Regions from separate parts of the Enterobacter sp. LM3 genome, predicted to be linked through region 1. Evidence: predicted binding sites of a transcription regulator. Region 1 holds the regulator's gene; each other region holds the start of a gene.

Region 1 (5,564 bases):
TGTGATTTGCCATGGCCTGGTCCTTTTAATGCAGGGGTTAAATTGTACCGCAAACCTTTTCAATCAATTCTGTCGGGAACTGCATGGACTGCATGATGTGTTCGACCATGCTGCACTTGCGGCCCGTGTTGGTATTCGTGATGACCCAATATGGTGTGCCAGAGACATGTTTGGGTTTGGTTTGATTACCATTTTGCAGAAGCGTCTGCTCGTCACCTGCGAAATAGACGCGCGTACGCCCGTGCAGCGACTCGGTCGCTTCGGCAAACGCTTTATTATCCAGTGAATAGAGTGTAGACAGCACCAGCATAAAGCGGTTAACCGCTTTTTTCTGTTCCGCATATTCATCAGAAAGCAGCAGCTCGCGCATCGCACGCACTTTATCTTTTGCCGGTGTCACGGCAGGTTTTGCTTGTGCAACAACGCTCGGCTGAGACACGACATCTTTAGTGACTGGGGTAGCAGGCTGTGAGGCGGCGGAAATTTTAAGCATGCGCCGTAAAATGTCGGACGCGCTCTCCCCAATATGCCGCGTCTGGCTGGCAATATACTGATAGAGTTCGTCATCAACTTCGATTGTTTTCATCTTAATCCAGTGCGATATCTTATCTGAATACAAGTCGTTGGGATTATAAGGTCAAATCCCAACAGCGGATAGCGTCAAACCAGGTTGGCGGCAAAAGTCAGATTAAACTGGAACCTTGCAGCCGGGCGGCAGAATGTTCAACATGATACCCTAACCTGACATACGTAAAAAAAGAACTTTGCCATGAAATTGAATACCCGAGCGCAATCTGCACAATCGCCGAACAATAATTCTCCCATCGTACTGGTTCACGGGCTTTTTGGCAGCCTGGATAACCTGGGCGTGCTGGCGCGCGAGCTGGTTACCGACCACGATATTTTGCAGGTCGATATGCGCAATCACGGCCTGTCCGGGCGTTCAGCGGAAATGACCTACGCGGCAATGGCGCAGGATCTGCGGGATACGCTTGATGCGAATAATCTCCAGAATGCGACGTTTATCGGGCATTCAATGGGTGGCAAAGCGGTGATGGCCCTGACGGCGCTTGCACCGGAACGAATTAACGGTCTGATCGCCATTGATATCGCGCCCGTGGATTACGACGTGCGTCGTCATGATGAGATATTTGCCGCCATCAATGCGGTGACAGAAGCGGGGGTCTCTACGCGTCAGCAGGCGGCGACCGTGATGCGTGAACATCTTGATGAAGAAGGCGTTGTGCAGTTCCTGTTGAAGTCGTTTGTTGACGGCCAGTGGCGTTTTAACGTGCCAGCGCTCTGGGACCAGTATGACAATATCGTTGGCTGGGAAACCGTTCCGGCCTGGCAACGCCCTACTCTCTTTATTCGTGGTGGTAACTCACCTTACGTGACCGATGCATACCGCGACACTTTGCTGGCACAATTCCCGCAGGCACGCGCCCATGTGATTGCCGGAGCCGGACACTGGGTTCATGCGGAAAAACCGGACGCCGTATTACGCGCAATCCGCCGCTATCTCTCTGATACGGCAAATTGATTAAAAAGACAGCGACTGGAAGGCTGCAGGCTTCCAGTCGTTGGCGTGCCGTTTTCGGTGATGTATGATGGCGCGCTTATCGCCCGGGCATTAGCAGGGCGGCTTGTTTCCCCCGAAGTCTCAGAATCATGGCCAAAGAACAAACGGACCGTACGACACTAGATCTGTTCGCGAATGAGCGTCGACCGGGACGACCGAAAACGAATCCGCTTTCGCGCGATGAACAGCTGCGTATTAATAAACGCAACCAGCTAAAACGCGATAAAAATCGTGGGCTTAAGCGTGTCGAACTGAAGCTCAACGCCGATGCTGTCGATGCGCTGAATGAACTGGCTGACGCGCGTAACATCAGCCGCAGTGAGTTGATTGAAGAGATGTTAATCACACAGCTTGAGACGTTGCGCGGCAAGGTATAAGTCTGAAAATCTCCTTTCTCACCGTTTTCATGTAGCACAGAGTGCAGTCCTGCGCGATAGCAGTTTCCGCAGGGTTGCCTGTTCTGCTATTATTGCCCTTATCCGTGGACAAATTGCGCCACCATACCATTAAGTTTCAAGAGGTTATTTTACTCATGGCAATCATCGGCATTTTCTTCGGCAGTGATACCGGCAATACCGAAAATATCGCAAAAAACATTCAAAAACAGCTCGGTAAAGACGTTGCCGATGTGCATGACATCGCCAAGAGCAGCAAAGAAGATCTCGAAGGTTATGACATTCTGCTGCTGGGTATCCCGACCTGGTACTATGGTGAAGCGCAGTGTGACTGGGATGATTTCTTCCCGACACTGGAAGAAGTCGACTTCAACGGCAAGCTGGTTGCACTGTTCGGCTGCGGCGATCAGGAAGATTACGCAGAATATTTCTGCGACGCGCTGGGCACCATCCGCGACATCATCGAGCCGCACGGCGCGGTAATCGTGGGTCACTGGCCAACAGCGGGCTACCACTTCGAAGCCTCTAAAGGTCTGGCGGACGACGATCACTTCGTCGGCCTGGCTATCGACGAAGATCGTCAGCCGGAACTGACTGCTGAGCGTGTTGATAAATGGGTTAAGCAGATCCGCGAAGAACTGAACCTGGACGACATTCTTAACGCCTGAGTTCTGACGTGGCGCAACTCCGGTTGCGCCCGCCAATCGGGTAAAACCGATTAAATTAATTGCTACAAACTTTTAACTTTTTCGTTCAAATCTGTACAATATTCCCCTGACAAAAAGTGGAAGCCATCGAACAAGTTTGTTGGTGATACCACGTTTTTATAAGCATACTTTGCTTGAGACTTGCAGTTTTCATTTAGGCATGGCAGTTCTATAATGAGACGCATTATCCCAAGTGCATTTTCTGTCACTTCCTTTATAGAAGTGAATCGTTTAGCAACAGGACAGATTCCGCATGACTGACAACAATACCGCATTAAAGAAGGCTGGCCTGAAAGTAACGCTTCCTCGATTAAAAATCCTTGAAGTGCTTCAGGGGCCAGACAACCACCATGTCAGCGCGGAAGACCTTTACAAGCGTCTTATCGACATGGGCGAAGAGATTGGGCTGGCCACTGTTTATCGTGTACTGAACCAGTTTGATGACGCGGGTATTGTGACCCGTCATAATTTCGAAGGCGGTAAATCTGTTTTCGAACTGACCCAACAGCAGCACCACGATCACCTGATCTGCCTTGATTGCGGTAAGGTCATTGAATTTAGCGATGATTCCATCGAAGCGCGCCAGCGTGAAATTGCCGCCCGTCATGGCATCCGCCTGACCAACCACAGCCTGTACCTGTACGGCCACTGTGCGGAAGGTGATTGCCGCGAAGACGAGCACGCGCACGACGCAAAATAAGTCTGCTTTCATACTCTGAGCCAGCCGAAAGGTTGGCTTTTTTTTGCCTGTAATCTGGCATAAAAAAAGCCCGGTAAGCGCAGTGCTACCGGGCGTCAAGACAGCTGATTATTTACTGTTATTACTGCGAATTTCTTTCCAGATCTGATCGCAACGCTTCGCCACTTCCTGATCGTTACCGGTCTTACGCGCCTGAATACAGGCCTGGTAATCCATCACGCGGACATTCTCCTGCGTCGCGAATTGCTCATGTGCTTTCTCTTTCTTCAGTACATTCAGCACGCTCTGACAGGCTTCAATTTTCTCCGGCGAACCTTCCGCCGTATTAATACAGGCGCTGTATGCCTCTTTCAGACGCGAGTCCTCTTTCGGTGCCTGAGGCTGTGCACAAGCCACCAACCCCGATGCCAGCAACGCGACGATTACGATTTTTTTCATCATGTGCAGTCTCCATCCCGGCGGGCTTAGCCCACCGGGGTGTTCATCAGAAGATTGTGAATGGGGCAATAACCATGAACTTCACGTCACGCTCATCCTGGAAGATGTTGCCGTAACCGCCCGCGTAGCTTGGGATATCAGAGTGGTTGTCATACTGGGTGAAGTGCAGCTTGAACATTGTTCCTTTTGCACGGCCATCCTGCAGGGTGTACATGGCATCCAGGCTGTAAGAGGACTCTTTCAGACGGTAGTTTGGATCGTAGTATGCGTCAGGTGTTGCCATATCGGCAGGTTTCGCATCCCAGGCGTAAGCGTAAGATGCCCCCACAGCCCAACCCGGCAGGTTCCAGTTTTTCAGATCATACATCGCGCCGAAGAACACCGCTTTTTCACCGTCGGCGTTGAAGTCTGAACGGTTATCCCACCAGATATCCAGACGACCGTTGGAGGAGGCGTAGGTTGGGGTCATACGCTGCAGGAAGTAGCCCTGCTGCCCTTCCGCCTTCACCCATGTCCCTTCCAGACGCAAATCAACCTGACCCACTTTGTAGCCGAAGGTCAGCGCCTGCAGCCACGCGGTGCCATCATAAATGTCATTGACGCCACCATTACTGACTTTATCGCGCGTACCGTAGAACTGGTAGCTGGTACTCAGCGGGCTACCCGCGATATCAAACTTATAGCTGGCTTTGGCAAAGTATTGATCGACATAACCTTGCGCCTGGCCAAAGGCCGCTTCAAGAACCAGATCGTTTTTGAAGTCGTATTTCGCACCCAGCGAGTGGAGGTAATCCACTTTGGTCTTTTTATCGTTCTGGTAGAACTTGTCCATTTCGATATGCCACGGTGCTTTATATTCGTTGGTCCACATATAGGAGAAACTCAACGCACCTGCATCACCGTAGTCAAAGTTGGCACCGGCTTCCGCCCCCTGATAAGTACCTGGCATAAAGCTCCAGTGTGGGGCTAACAGTGTTTGACCGGTTGGCTGAATATAACCACCACGCGCCCATACCGGGCCGTATTTGAATTTCGCGGCTGCTTTATACAGGCTAATACCGCTTTTATCCCCGGACCAGTCTTCATCGTACGCTTTATTGCTGGAGGAGAATGCGATTTCGTTCGGGTGGCCACTGTCACCGTTTTCCGCCATTTCAATGGCAGTGAATGCGGCAATATCCAGGCCGAACATATCGGCAGCATAACCGGACTGGAAGTCCAGGTTGGCGTTCCAGGTGGAATGAGCAAGGTTGGTTTTGTATTTGTCTTCAGTGACGTCTTTACGGTCACGTTCACGCTGCCAGTAATAAATACCGCCCGTGAGGGTAGAATCATCAACGAAACCTGCTGCCTTAGCCTCTGGTGCGACAACCAGGCCCGACATTGCTGTTACACCGGCAATAGCCAGCGCCAGCGCACTACGTTTGCCACTAAACGTACGCATAGATTATTCCTCTTTGACGAATTAAAACGCCTAAAACGGCGAAAAATAAAAATGACCTGTCGGTCAGGGGTAGTTAGAAATACCCTCGAATTAACTACCGCCTTTAGGTTATTTTTCGCGACGCGAATTATCAATGCTTTTCAGCGGGCAAAAGTCAGGATTATGACGAAGTGCACATAATTGGTAGTGATTTGTAACATTTCCATCAATGCGTGGATTTACAGGGAGAAAGAGATATTTTCAGGGGGAAAAGCCCATTATTTGCGCTTATTTTTTAGCCTTCAGATATTCCGTAAAT
Region 2 (5,564 bases), on a different contig from region 1:
CTTTCGCGTTCCGGAAAGCCTGGGCTAATTTTTGCTGGAAATTGCCAGCCGGATCGTCGCCGCCAACGGCGGATTCGGAGAAACGGGCAAAACAACCTGACGTGGTAAAACTGCGATAAGGCGACATAAAGAAAAAGCTGTCTGATTGCAGCGTGGTCGCGGTGTGCTGAACTTCCTCAGCCAGGGACGTATCCATATCATCCTCCTGAAATGATAAAGGCAGTAATAATGATTATCATTTATATTTTCGATGGCTAACCTAATCGCAGAGTGTCCTGGTGTCAACCACAGAGAGAACAACTTGTGCGACTATCGCTTGCATCCCTTCGCTGCAATCGTGAAAATGAGAATCATTAACTTCATAAAAAACAGGATGCCGCTTTGTGAAACTGCCCGCTATTTGTCGTAATGCCCTGCTTTTAACCGGACTTTTTGTTTTAGGACTAACCTCAGCGACCGCCGCCGACTGGCCTCGTCAGGTGACTGACAGCCACGGTACGCACACCATGAAAAGCAAACCGCTGCGCATTGTCTCCACCAGCGTGACCTTAACCGGCTCCCTGCTGGCAATCGATGCCCCCGTCATCGCCAGCGGAGCCACAACGCCAAATAACCGCGTGGCGGATGCACAGGGCTTCCTGCGCCAGTGGGGTGATATTGCGAAACAGCGCAAGCTTGCACGGCTGTATATTGGTGAGCCGAGCGCCGAGGCCGTCGCTGCCCGGATGCCGGACCTGATTTTAATCAGCGCCACCGGCGGAGATTCCGCACTGGCGCTGTACGATCAGCTTTCCGCCATCGCACCTGTTCTGGTTATCAATTACGACGACAAAAGCTGGCAGGCACTGTTAACACAGCTGGGTACAATTACCGGCCAGGAAAAACAGGCCGCAGAACGCATTGCGGAATTTGATAAGCAACTCGCCCGGGTGAAGCAGCAAATGACGCTGCCACCGCAGCCGGTCAACGCCATTGTCTACACCGCCGCCGCGCACAGCGCCAACCTGTGGACGACGGAATCTGCACAGGGTCAGTTGCTCCACCAGCTGGGCTTTACGCTGGCTGAGCTGCCCGCCGGGTTACATACCTCCAAAAGCCAGGGCCAACGCCACGACATCATCCAGTTGGGTGGCGAAAACCTGGCGACGGGTCTGAACGGTGAAGGGTTGTTCCTGTTTGCCGGTGACCAAAAGGATGTGGACGCAATTTACGCCAACCCGCTGCTGGCACACCTGCCTGCGGTGCAGAACAAGCGCGTCTGGGCATTGGGAACGGAGACATTCCGCCTGGATTATTACAGCGCGATGCGGGTATTAGACAGACTGGATTCGTTGTTTAAGTAGGGCATTAACCCGTCCTCTCCCTGTGGGAGAGGACGGGAATGAAGGCATCAGGCCGCACTGTCGTTCAACACAACTTCCTGCCTGAACCGTCGCAGCTCCGCCAACACCAGCAACAAAATCCCCCCGACAACCGCCAGCGCAAACCCACTGCTGCTCGCTGACGCCACCGGCGTCATCATCGCGCCCAGCCCGCCGAGGATCGCCGCGCCGATGGCATCACCCGTCACGTTCTGCGCCGTCCACAGACCGTTAATGCGCCCCAGCATCCCTTCCGGCGTCTGGGTCTGGATCAGGGTGTATTGCAACAATGAACTGATCGCACTCAGCCAGCCAAAGATTGCCAGGCAGAGCACGCCCAGCGCCCACACCGGCATCAGGCTGAAGAAGCCAATAGCGATAAACGAGGCCAGCGTCGCCACCAGCATAATCAACCCCGGACGCGCACTCTGTGCCAGCTTACCGCTGGTGAGCGCGCCGCACGCCGCGCCAAGTGGGATTGCCGCATATAACACGCCAATCTGCGGGGCGCTCATCTGCCACTCACCCGCCAGCGCCGGATAGAGCACGCGCACGGCGCTCGCCATCGTCAGCAAACCACCCAGCAACGCAATGCCGCCAATCAGCGGGTTGCTGAACAGAAAACGGATCGCCGCCATCAGTGATTTCAGCGGATGTTCGCGCTGTTGCGGCGGTGGTGGCAGAAGCGGTAAGCGCAGCAACGTGAGCGTGGTGATAAAGGTTCCCGCCGCCGCCAGCCCGTAGTTCCACGCCACGTCGCCGGTTGCCAGCAATAAACCACCGACCATCGGTGAAATCACCGATCCCAGGCGCACGGTGAGCATCGTAATCGCTCCCGCCTGCATCAGGTTTTCACGCCCCACCAGCGCAGGCGTAGCCGCCAGCAGCGCCGTCACGCCTAACGATGCGAAAAAGCCATCCCACAACCCCAGGGCATAAATCGCCATTAATGATGGCTCCGGCAACATGGCGTTCAGACACAACCCGACAAACCCCACGCCGCAGGTACCCCGCGCCAGCAGGATGAGTTTTTTACGTTCGTACCTGTCCGCCAGCACGCCGCCAATCATCAGACCGATAAACATCGCCCCACCCGTTAACGTAACGGATAACCCCACCAGCCAGCTGGAGTGAGTCAGGGTCTGGATCTGTACCGGCACGGCCACGCCGAGCAGGCCGAGGGATAAAATGGAGATAAAACGGGCGATAAAAACAGCGCGATACGCCGGATGCGTTTTAAGCAGGCTGAGGTTGATCAGCCAGGATTTTTGATTCATGACAAGGCCCTGAGGTCTAACGATCTACCAATTTCATGGGCGCACATGCTAACATAGCCAAATAAGATAGATAACGATAATTACTATCATTATCAAATCATGGATGTTGCTATGTCGTTTTCCTCTTCTGCGGTGCGCGCCGTTGCGGTGCCCGTTTTATTGCTACTGTTGATCCTTGCGATTGCACTCAGTCTGCTGGTTGGCGCGAAGCCGCTGCCCGCGTCCGTTATTGTCGATGCACTCTCCGGCACCTGCCAGAGCGCCGACTGCACCATCGTGCTGGACGCCCGTTTACCCCGCACGCTTGCCGGATTACTGGCCGGTGGCGCACTGGGACTGGCGGGTGCCCTGATGCAAACCCTCACCCGTAACCCGCTGGCTGACCCCGGTATTCTCGGCGTCAACTCTGGAGCCAGCTTTGCGATTGTGCTCGGCGCAGCGCTGTTCGGGTTTAGTTCGCCGTCGGAGCAGCTGATGATGGCCTTTTGCGGCGCGCTGGCAGCCTCACTGGTCGTCGCCTTTACCGGCAGCCAGGGCGGCGGACAACTTAGTCCGGTACGCTTAACGCTGGCAGGCGTGGCGCTTGCCGCCGTGCTGGAAGGGTTATCCAACGGCATCGCCCTGCTCAACCCGGACGTCTACGATCAGTTGCGTTTCTGGCAGGCCGGCTCACTGGATATCCGCACACTGGACACCTTAAAAGTGGTGATGATCCCGGTGATTATCGCCGCCGCCGTGGCGCTGTTTTTAAGCCGGGCGCTGAACAGCCTGAGCCTCGGCAGCGACACAGCCACCGCACTCGGTAACCGCGTGGCGCGCACGCAGTTAACAGGTTTACTGACGATCACCATTCTGTGCGGCAGTGCAACCGCCGTGGTCGGCCCGATTGCCTTTATCGGTCTGATGATGCCGCATATGGCGCGCTGGCTGGTGGGGGCAGATCACCGCTGGTCTTTGCCCGTTACGCTGCTTGCCACGCCTGCTCTGTTGCTGTTTGCCGATATTCTCGGTCGTCTTTTGGTTCCCGGTGAATTGCGCGTTTCGGTGGTCAGCGCCTTTATCGGTGCCCCTGTGTTGATTTTCCTCGTACGGCGTAAACGCGGAGGTGGCACATGATGGCTCCATCCCGTCGTTTAGTCACCAGCGTCTCCCTGCTGGCGTTCGCCATTGTACTGCTGGCGGTCTGGAGCCTGCGCAGCGGCGCGGTGATGCTCGATTTTACCCAGGTCTTTCACGCGCTGCTCGGCAGTGCGCCACGCAATATCACGATGGTGGTCACCGAATGGCGGCTGCCGCGCGTGGCGATGGCCATTCTGGTGGGCGCGGCGCTTGGCGTCAGTGGTGCGATATTCCAGTCGCTGATGCGTAACCCGTTGGGCAGCCCGGACGTGATGGGCCTCAATACCGGCGCATGGAGCGGTGTGCTGGTGGCGATGGTGCTGTTTGGTCAGCACCTGACGGCCATTACCGTTACGGCGATGGCTGGCGGCATTTTGACCTCCCTGCTCATCTGGGCGCTCGCGTGGCGAAATGGTATCGACACCTTCCGCCTGATCATTATCGGTATCGGCGTGCGCGCCATGCTGATGGCCTTCAACACCTGGCTACTACTGCAGGCTTCGCTGGAAACCGCGCTCTCCGCCGGGCTGTGGTACGCCGGTTCGCTGAACGGCCTGACGTGGAGCAAGACCTGGCCCGCCGCGCCGCTGATCCTGCTGATGTTTATTGGCGCGATCCTGCTGGTGCGACGCATGCGCCTGCTGGAGATGGGCGACGACAGCGCCTGCGCGCTCGGCGTGGGCGTTGAGCGTTCGCGCCTGACGCTGATGCTGGTGGCCGTTTTACTGACCGCTGCCGCCACCGCCATCGCCGGACCGATCTCATTTATCGCCCTCGTGGCTCCCCATATTGCGCGACGCCTCAGCGGGACGGCGCGCTGGGGGTTAACCCAGGCAGCATTGTGCGGTGCCCTGTTATTGCTGGCTGCCGACCTCTGCGCCCAACAGCTGTTTATGCCGTATCAGCTACCGGTAGGCGTGGTGACCGTCAGCCTCGGTGGTATTTACCTCATCGTTTTGTTAGTTCAGGAGTCACGCAAGAAATGACCGACTCAGTAACCCGCTTGCGCGGCGAAAACTTAACCCTCGGCTATGGCAAAAAAATCATTGCCCGCAACCTGAGCGTCGCCATTCCTGACGGCCATTTCACGGCGATCATCGGCCCGAACGGCTGCGGCAAATCGACACTGTTGCGCACCCTCAGCCGCCTGATGACACCGGTTGACGGCAGCGTGTTTCTCGACGGCGAGCAGATCCAGCGCTTTGCCAGCAAAGAGGTGGCGCGGCGTATCGGGCTGCTGGCACAAAACGCCACCACGCCGGGAGACATCACCGTGCAGGAGCTGGTCTCCCGCGGGCGCTACCCGCACCAGCCATTGTTTACCCGCTGGCGCAAAGAGGACGATGACGCGGTGAACCGGGCGATGCAGGCGACAGGCATCACCGACCTCGCATTACAAAGCGTGGATACCCTTTCCGGGGGCCAGCGTCAGCGGGCGTGGATCGCAATGGTGCTGGCGCAGGAAACCGCCATTATGCTGCTGGACGAGCCCACCACGTGGCTGGATATCAGCCATCAGATTGACCTGCTGGAACTGCTGAGCGACCTGAACCGTACGCAGGGCTACACGCTGGCGGCAGTACTGCATGATTTGAACCAGGCGTGCCGTTATGCCACGCATTTGATTGCATTGCGCGACGGCGAGATTGTGGCGCAGGGCGCACCAAAAGAGATTGTGACGCCGGAGCTGATCGAGCGGATCTACGGCATGCGCTGCATGATTATTGACGATCCGGTGGCGGGTACGCCGCTGGTGGTTCCGCTAGGGAAACGTGCGGTCTGATGCCCTCACCCCAACCCTCTCCCA
Region 3 (5,564 bases), on a different contig from region 1:
ATTAACCTATAACTATAACTTTCTTAATGGTGTCGAATCAGGACACTCGCTCTCCTTTATCCTGTCGGTACTGATCTCTTTTGCTATCTGTTTGCTCTACATGTCGCGGATCTACCGCAGAAGCGAATGGCTGAAGCAGGGCTGGCAGGAGAGGGCGTTAACCGATCCATTGACGGGGTTACCCAATATTCGTGCGCTTGAAGACTACCTGTTCGTTCATCCTGACGCTAAAGTGTGCTGTCTGCGGATGGACAACCTGGAGTTTTTGAGCCGTCACTATGGCATTCTCATGCGGGTCCACTGCAAACGGATGATTACGACATCTCTGCAGCCATTATTGCAGAAAGATGAGAAGCTCTTTCAGCTGCCAGGAAGCGAGCTGGTGCTGGTATTGCTGGGGCCAGAAACCGCTGAACGCCTGCAACATATGGTCGACCAACTGAACAGCCGCAAGATTTTCTGGAACAATACCGGGCTGGATATTGAGTTTGGTGCCTCCTGGGGCAAGGTGGAGAATGGTGAAACGTTGCATCATACGCTGGGGCAACTGAGCTGGCTGGCCGAGCAATCATGCGGTGCGCATAACGTTCTGGCACTGACAAATAGCCTTGAAGCTGCCTCGGGACAAACGACGGAACGGGTTCTGATGTTAGGGCGGGTTAAGCATGCTCTGGAGGCAGGCAAATTTCACTTATATGCACAACCGATCCAAAACGCCGATGGCAACGGGTACTATGAAATTCTGACGCGTATGGAAAGTGAGGGAGAGATTCTGTCACCCGATCGCTTTATCCCGTTGATTGCTCAGTTTAACCTCAGCCACCAGTTCGATCTGAGCGTCGTGGAGAAATTACTGGTGTGGCTTCACGAACACCCTGCGACGCATGCGGGTACCCGTTTTTCTGTCAACCTGATGCCGCTGACGCTGATGCAAAAAGAGGTGGCCAGCGAGATAATCGCGCTCTTTGAACGCTATGCTGTTGCCCCTCAGGCTGTCGTTATTGAGATCACCGAAGAGCAGGCATTTTCCAATTCAGGAAGCAGCATCAAAAATATCCAGCAACTTCGGGATTACGGTTTCCGTATTGCGATTGATGATTTCGGTACCGGGTATGCCAACTACGAGCGCCTCAAGCGTCTGCAGGCAGACATCATTAAGATTGACGGCTGCTTTGTGAACGATATTTGCACCGATAGCATGGATGCCATGATCGTGCAGTCAATTTGCAATCTGGCGAAAACGAAAGCGCTCTGTGTGGTTGCCGAATATGTGGAAACACCAGCGCAGCGGGAGATGTTGCTACGCTTTGGTGTGGACTATCTGCAGGGCTACCTGATAGGCAAGCCCACGTCGCTTAGCGAATTACGGGCATAAAAAAACCAGGAGCATTGGCTCCCGGTTTTTGTCAGTTGTTCTGATTACAGTACCAGTGCTGCGATAGAGGCAGACAGTACGCTCACCAGGGTAGAGCCGTAAACCAGCTTCAGGCCGAAGCGAGAAACAACGTTACCCTGTTCTTCGTTCAGACCTTTAATCGCACCGGCGATAATACCGATGGACGAGAAGTTCGCGAAGGAAACCAGGAATACGGAGATGATGCCTTCCGCGCGTGGAGAGAGCGTGCTGGCAATTTTCTGCAGATCCATCATGGCCACGAATTCGTTAGAAACCAGTTTGGTTGCCATGATACTGCCCACCTGCAGCGCTTCGTGAGCCGGAACACCCATTACCCATGCAACAGGGTAGAAGATATAGCCCAGAATGCCCTGGAAGGAGATACCCAGAACCGCCGCGAACAGGGCGTTCAGGGCAGAAATCAGGGCAATAAAGCCGATCAGCATTGCAGCAACGATAATCGCCACTTTGAAACCAGCCAGAATATACTCACCCAGCATTTCGAAGAAGCTCTGACCTTCGTGCAGATTTGCCATCTGCAGGTTCTCTTCGCCTTCTTCAACACGGTATGGGTTGATCAGAGACAACACAATAAAGGTGCTGAACATGTTCAGAACCAGCGCGGCAACCACGTATTTCGGTTCCAGCATCGTCATGTACGCACCCACGATAGACATGGAAACGGTGGACATTGCTGTTGCTGCCATCGTGTACATACGGTTACGGGACATTTTACCGAGAATGTCTTTATACGCGATGAAGTTCTCAGACTGACCCAGGATCAGTGAGCTTACGGCGTTGAACGATTCCAGTTTACCCATACCGTTGACTTTGGACAGCACGGTACCAATGGCGCGAATAACGACAGGCAGCACGCGGATGTGTTGCAGGATACCGATAAGCGCGGAGATGAAAACGATAGGGCACAGCACTTTCAGGAAGAAGAATGCCAGGCCATCGTCATTCATTTTACCGAAGACAAAGTTAGTCCCTTCGTTGGCGAATCCGAGCAGTTTTTCGAACATTTCGGAGAAGCCTTTCACGAAGCCGAGCCCCACGTTGGAGTTCAGGAAGAACCACGCGAGTAAAACTTCAATAACGAGAAGCTGAACAACAAAGCGGATGCGGATTTTTTTCCGGTCATGACTGACCAGTAACGCAAGCGCAGTAACGACAACAAGTGCCAGTACAAAATGAAGGACGCGGTCCATATTTGCTCCAAATATGAGGCAGGTTTAATTTTCATGCACATTCTATGTAACAAGCGTAAAGAAAACGAGATCAAAGCCACACTATAGTCACATCCTGTGATGAGTCTCAAAAATAGTGATCAACAAGACATTTTTGTTATGTTAGGTAAATGAGTGAAAAGTTAAGTTTGTGTGCTAGTCTTCACCAAAGACTGTGCGATTTCATTTTCTGTACGATCGCTCCAGCGTACCTGCCCCATCTATCGTTCAATGCTATCAGAGAAATCACTATAAACTTTCCAAATGATCTTGATAATCATTCTCATTTTGATAGCATTAAACATAGCAAAGGCTATATTTCCAGAGGCAGAAATGACAAACAGTCGCGTAGAGGGTAGCAGTGGCAGAGCAACGCGCAAGTTGCGGTTCGCATTAATGGGACCCGCGTTCATTGCTGCTATTGGTTACATCGATCCGGGTAATTTTGCGACCAACATTCAGGCCGGGGCCAGCTTCGGCTATAAGCTGCTGTGGGTGGTTGTCTGGGCTAACCTGATGGCAATGCTGATTCAGATGCTCTCGGCAAAGCTGGGGATTGCCACGGGGAAAAACCTGGCGGAGCAAATCCGTGACCATTATCCTCGTCCGGCAGTATGGCTGTACTGGATCCAGGCCGAAATCATCGCAATGGCAACTGACCTCGCTGAATTTATCGGGGCGGCTATCGGTTTTAAGCTGATCCTCGGGGTGTCGCTGTTGCAAGGGGCCGTGCTGACCGGGATCGCCACCTTCCTTATTCTGATGCTACAGCGTCGGGGGCAAAAACCGCTGGAAAAAGTTATCGGCGGACTGCTGTTGTTTGTTGCTGCGGCGTATATCGTCGAGCTGATTTTCTCGCAGCCAGACCTGGCGCAGCTCAGTAAAGGGATGGTGATCCCGAGCCTGCCAACCTCTGAAGCCGTGTTCCTGGCCGCCGGGGTGCTGGGGGCGACCATCATGCCGCATGTTATTTACCTTCACTCTTCCCTCACGCAGCATCTGCACGGTGGGACGCGTCAACAACGTTACTCGGCAACTAAATGGGATGTGGCTATTGCCATGACCATTGCCGGTTTTGTAAACCTGGCGATGATGGCAACCGCTGCCGCCGCTTTCCACTTTAACGGACACACGGGTATTGCCGATCTCGATCAGGCCTACCTGACGCTGGAGCCGTTACTGAGCCATGCTGCCGCGACGATATTTGGCCTGAGCCTGGTGGCGGCTGGCCTCTCTTCCACGGTCGTGGGGACGCTGGCAGGGCAGGTTGTCATGCAGGGTTTCGTGCGTTTCCATATTCCACTGTGGATACGTCGCTCCGTCACCATGCTGCCCTCATTCATCGTGATTCTGATGGGACTTGATCCGACCCGGATACTGGTGATGAGCCAGGTGCTGCTGAGTTTTGGTATTGCACTGGCGCTGGTACCGCTGCTGATGTTTACCAGCGACAAATCTCTGATGGGCGATCTGGTTAACACGACACTGGTGAAAAGAGCCGGGTGGGCTATCGTGGTGGTGGTGGTGGCGCTGAACATGTGGTTGTTGGTTGGTACAGCGTTAGGACTCTAAAAAGAAAAAGGAGCCGAAAGGCTCCTTTTTGCTGTTAGTGGTGATGACCGTGTCCGTGACCTCTGCCGCCACCCCAGTCGCCACGACGGTCACTACGATCGTCCCAGCCTTCACGGTAACCACGCTCATACGCGTTGTTTTTATACCAGCCGCGATGGCGACCGTTATCATGTTTCCACCAGCGGTCATCACGCCATTCATAATGACGGTGCCAGTAGTCACGGTCGCGCCAGTAGCCACCGTCCCAGTATCTGCCGTAGTCGTCACGATCGCCAATTTGTAATTTAATTGATGGCAACAGGGTGATTTCGCCGGCATTGGCGACCAGCGGGGCTGAAGCCAGTAACACCGCTGCAAGAATCAGTGACCTGAACATACTTTTCTCCTTCACGATCGGGGCCGCTGTGCGGCCTGTTAACGTAATTTTACGAGTTGGTAAAGCCTCGTTTCATCACCTCAATTCCTAATTCATGAATGAGAGCACTTTTTGCTAAAAGTGGTTTTATTTTGAGCTGTTCAGAATTACTTCAATGGCGGCGAGTTCATCTGCTGAAAAGTGGCGATTTTCCAGCATGCCAACGGCGTCATCAATCTGCGCCGTTTTACTGGCACCAATTAGCACGGAGGTCACGGCGTCATGGCGTAATACCCAGGCCAGCGCCATCTGCGATAGCTTTTGACCGCGGCTTTCAGCCAGCGTGTTCAGCTTACGAACCTTTTCCAGCTTCTCTTCGGTGATCTGTTCAGGATTCAGGAACTTGCTACCGCTGGCTGCACGTGAGTCTGCTGGAATGCCATTCAGATAGCGATTGGTCAACTGACCACCTGCCAGTGGTGAGAAGGGAATACAGCCGACACCTTTTTCCTGTAATACGCTCAGTAAACCGTCTTCTGGCGCACGTTCAAACATGGAATATTTCGGCTGGTGGATAAGACATGGGGTACCGAGATCCTCCAGAATCTCAATGGCCTGCCGGGCCAGATCCGCAGGATAGTTGGACAAACCGACATACAGGGCTTTGCCCTGACGCACCAGATGATCGAGCGCTTTCATTGTCTCCTGCAGCGGCGTTTCCGGGTCGGGACGGTGATGATAGAAGATATCGACATACTCCAGCCCCATGCGCTTCAGGCTCTGATCCAGGCTGGAGATCAAATACTTGCGCGAGCCCCAGTCACCGTAAGGACCATCCCACATGGTATAACCCGCTTTTGTCGACACAATCAACTCGTCGCGCCAGGGCAGGAAATCTTCCTGTAAAATACGGCCAAAATTACGTTCGGCTGAACCCGGAGGTGGGCCATAGTTGTTGGCGAGATCAAAATGGGTGATGCCAAGATCGAAGGCGCGCTGTAAAAGTTGACGG

Evidence for each region. The regulator Fur, encoded in region 1, represses iron uptake genes when iron is present. The targets are predictions, from matches to a motif close to ATAATAATGAGAACNACTATCAA.
Region 2: a site for Fur is predicted at 2,712-2,734, ahead of fepD (Fe(3+)-siderophore ABC transporter permease). Genes of this name have one in related genera too.
Region 3: a site for Fur is predicted at 2,896-2,918, ahead of ACJ9N4_RS06815 (Nramp family divalent metal transporter). Genes of this name have one in related genera too.

The regions. Positions count from the first base shown of each region.
Region 1 is NZ_JBJURN010000001.1:422,649-428,212, forward strand. It holds gene pgm (phosphoglucomutase (alpha-D-glucose-1,6-bisphosphate-dependent)) at 1-13, opposite strand, end outside; gene seqA (replication initiation negative regulator SeqA) at 38-586, opposite strand; gene ybfF (esterase) at 770-1,543, shown strand; gene ybfE (LexA regulated protein) at 1,672-1,959, shown strand; gene fldA (flavodoxin FldA) at 2,115-2,645, shown strand; gene fur (ferric iron uptake transcriptional regulator) at 2,938-3,384, shown strand; gene chiQ (ChiQ/YbfN family lipoprotein) at 3,493-3,822, opposite strand; gene chiP (chitoporin ChiP) at 3,869-5,266, opposite strand.
Region 2 is NZ_JBJURN010000011.1:73,296-78,859, reverse strand. It holds gene entC (isochorismate synthase EntC) at 1-196, opposite strand, end outside; gene fepB (Fe2+-enterobactin ABC transporter substrate-binding protein) at 384-1,343, shown strand; gene entS (enterobactin transporter EntS) at 1,391-2,638, opposite strand; gene fepD (Fe(3+)-siderophore ABC transporter permease) at 2,750-3,754, shown strand; gene fepG (iron-enterobactin ABC transporter permease) at 3,754-4,743, shown strand; gene fepC (iron-enterobactin ABC transporter ATP-binding protein) at 4,740-5,540, shown strand.
Region 3 is NZ_JBJURN010000004.1:160,145-165,708, reverse strand. It holds gene ACJ9N4_RS06825 (EAL domain-containing protein) at 1-1,375, shown strand, start outside; gene ACJ9N4_RS06820 (NupC/NupG family nucleoside CNT transporter) at 1,420-2,607, opposite strand; gene ACJ9N4_RS06815 (Nramp family divalent metal transporter) at 2,959-4,197, shown strand; gene ACJ9N4_RS06810 (DUF2502 domain-containing protein) at 4,232-4,573, opposite strand; gene mgrA (L-glyceraldehyde 3-phosphate reductase) at 4,700-5,564, opposite strand, start outside.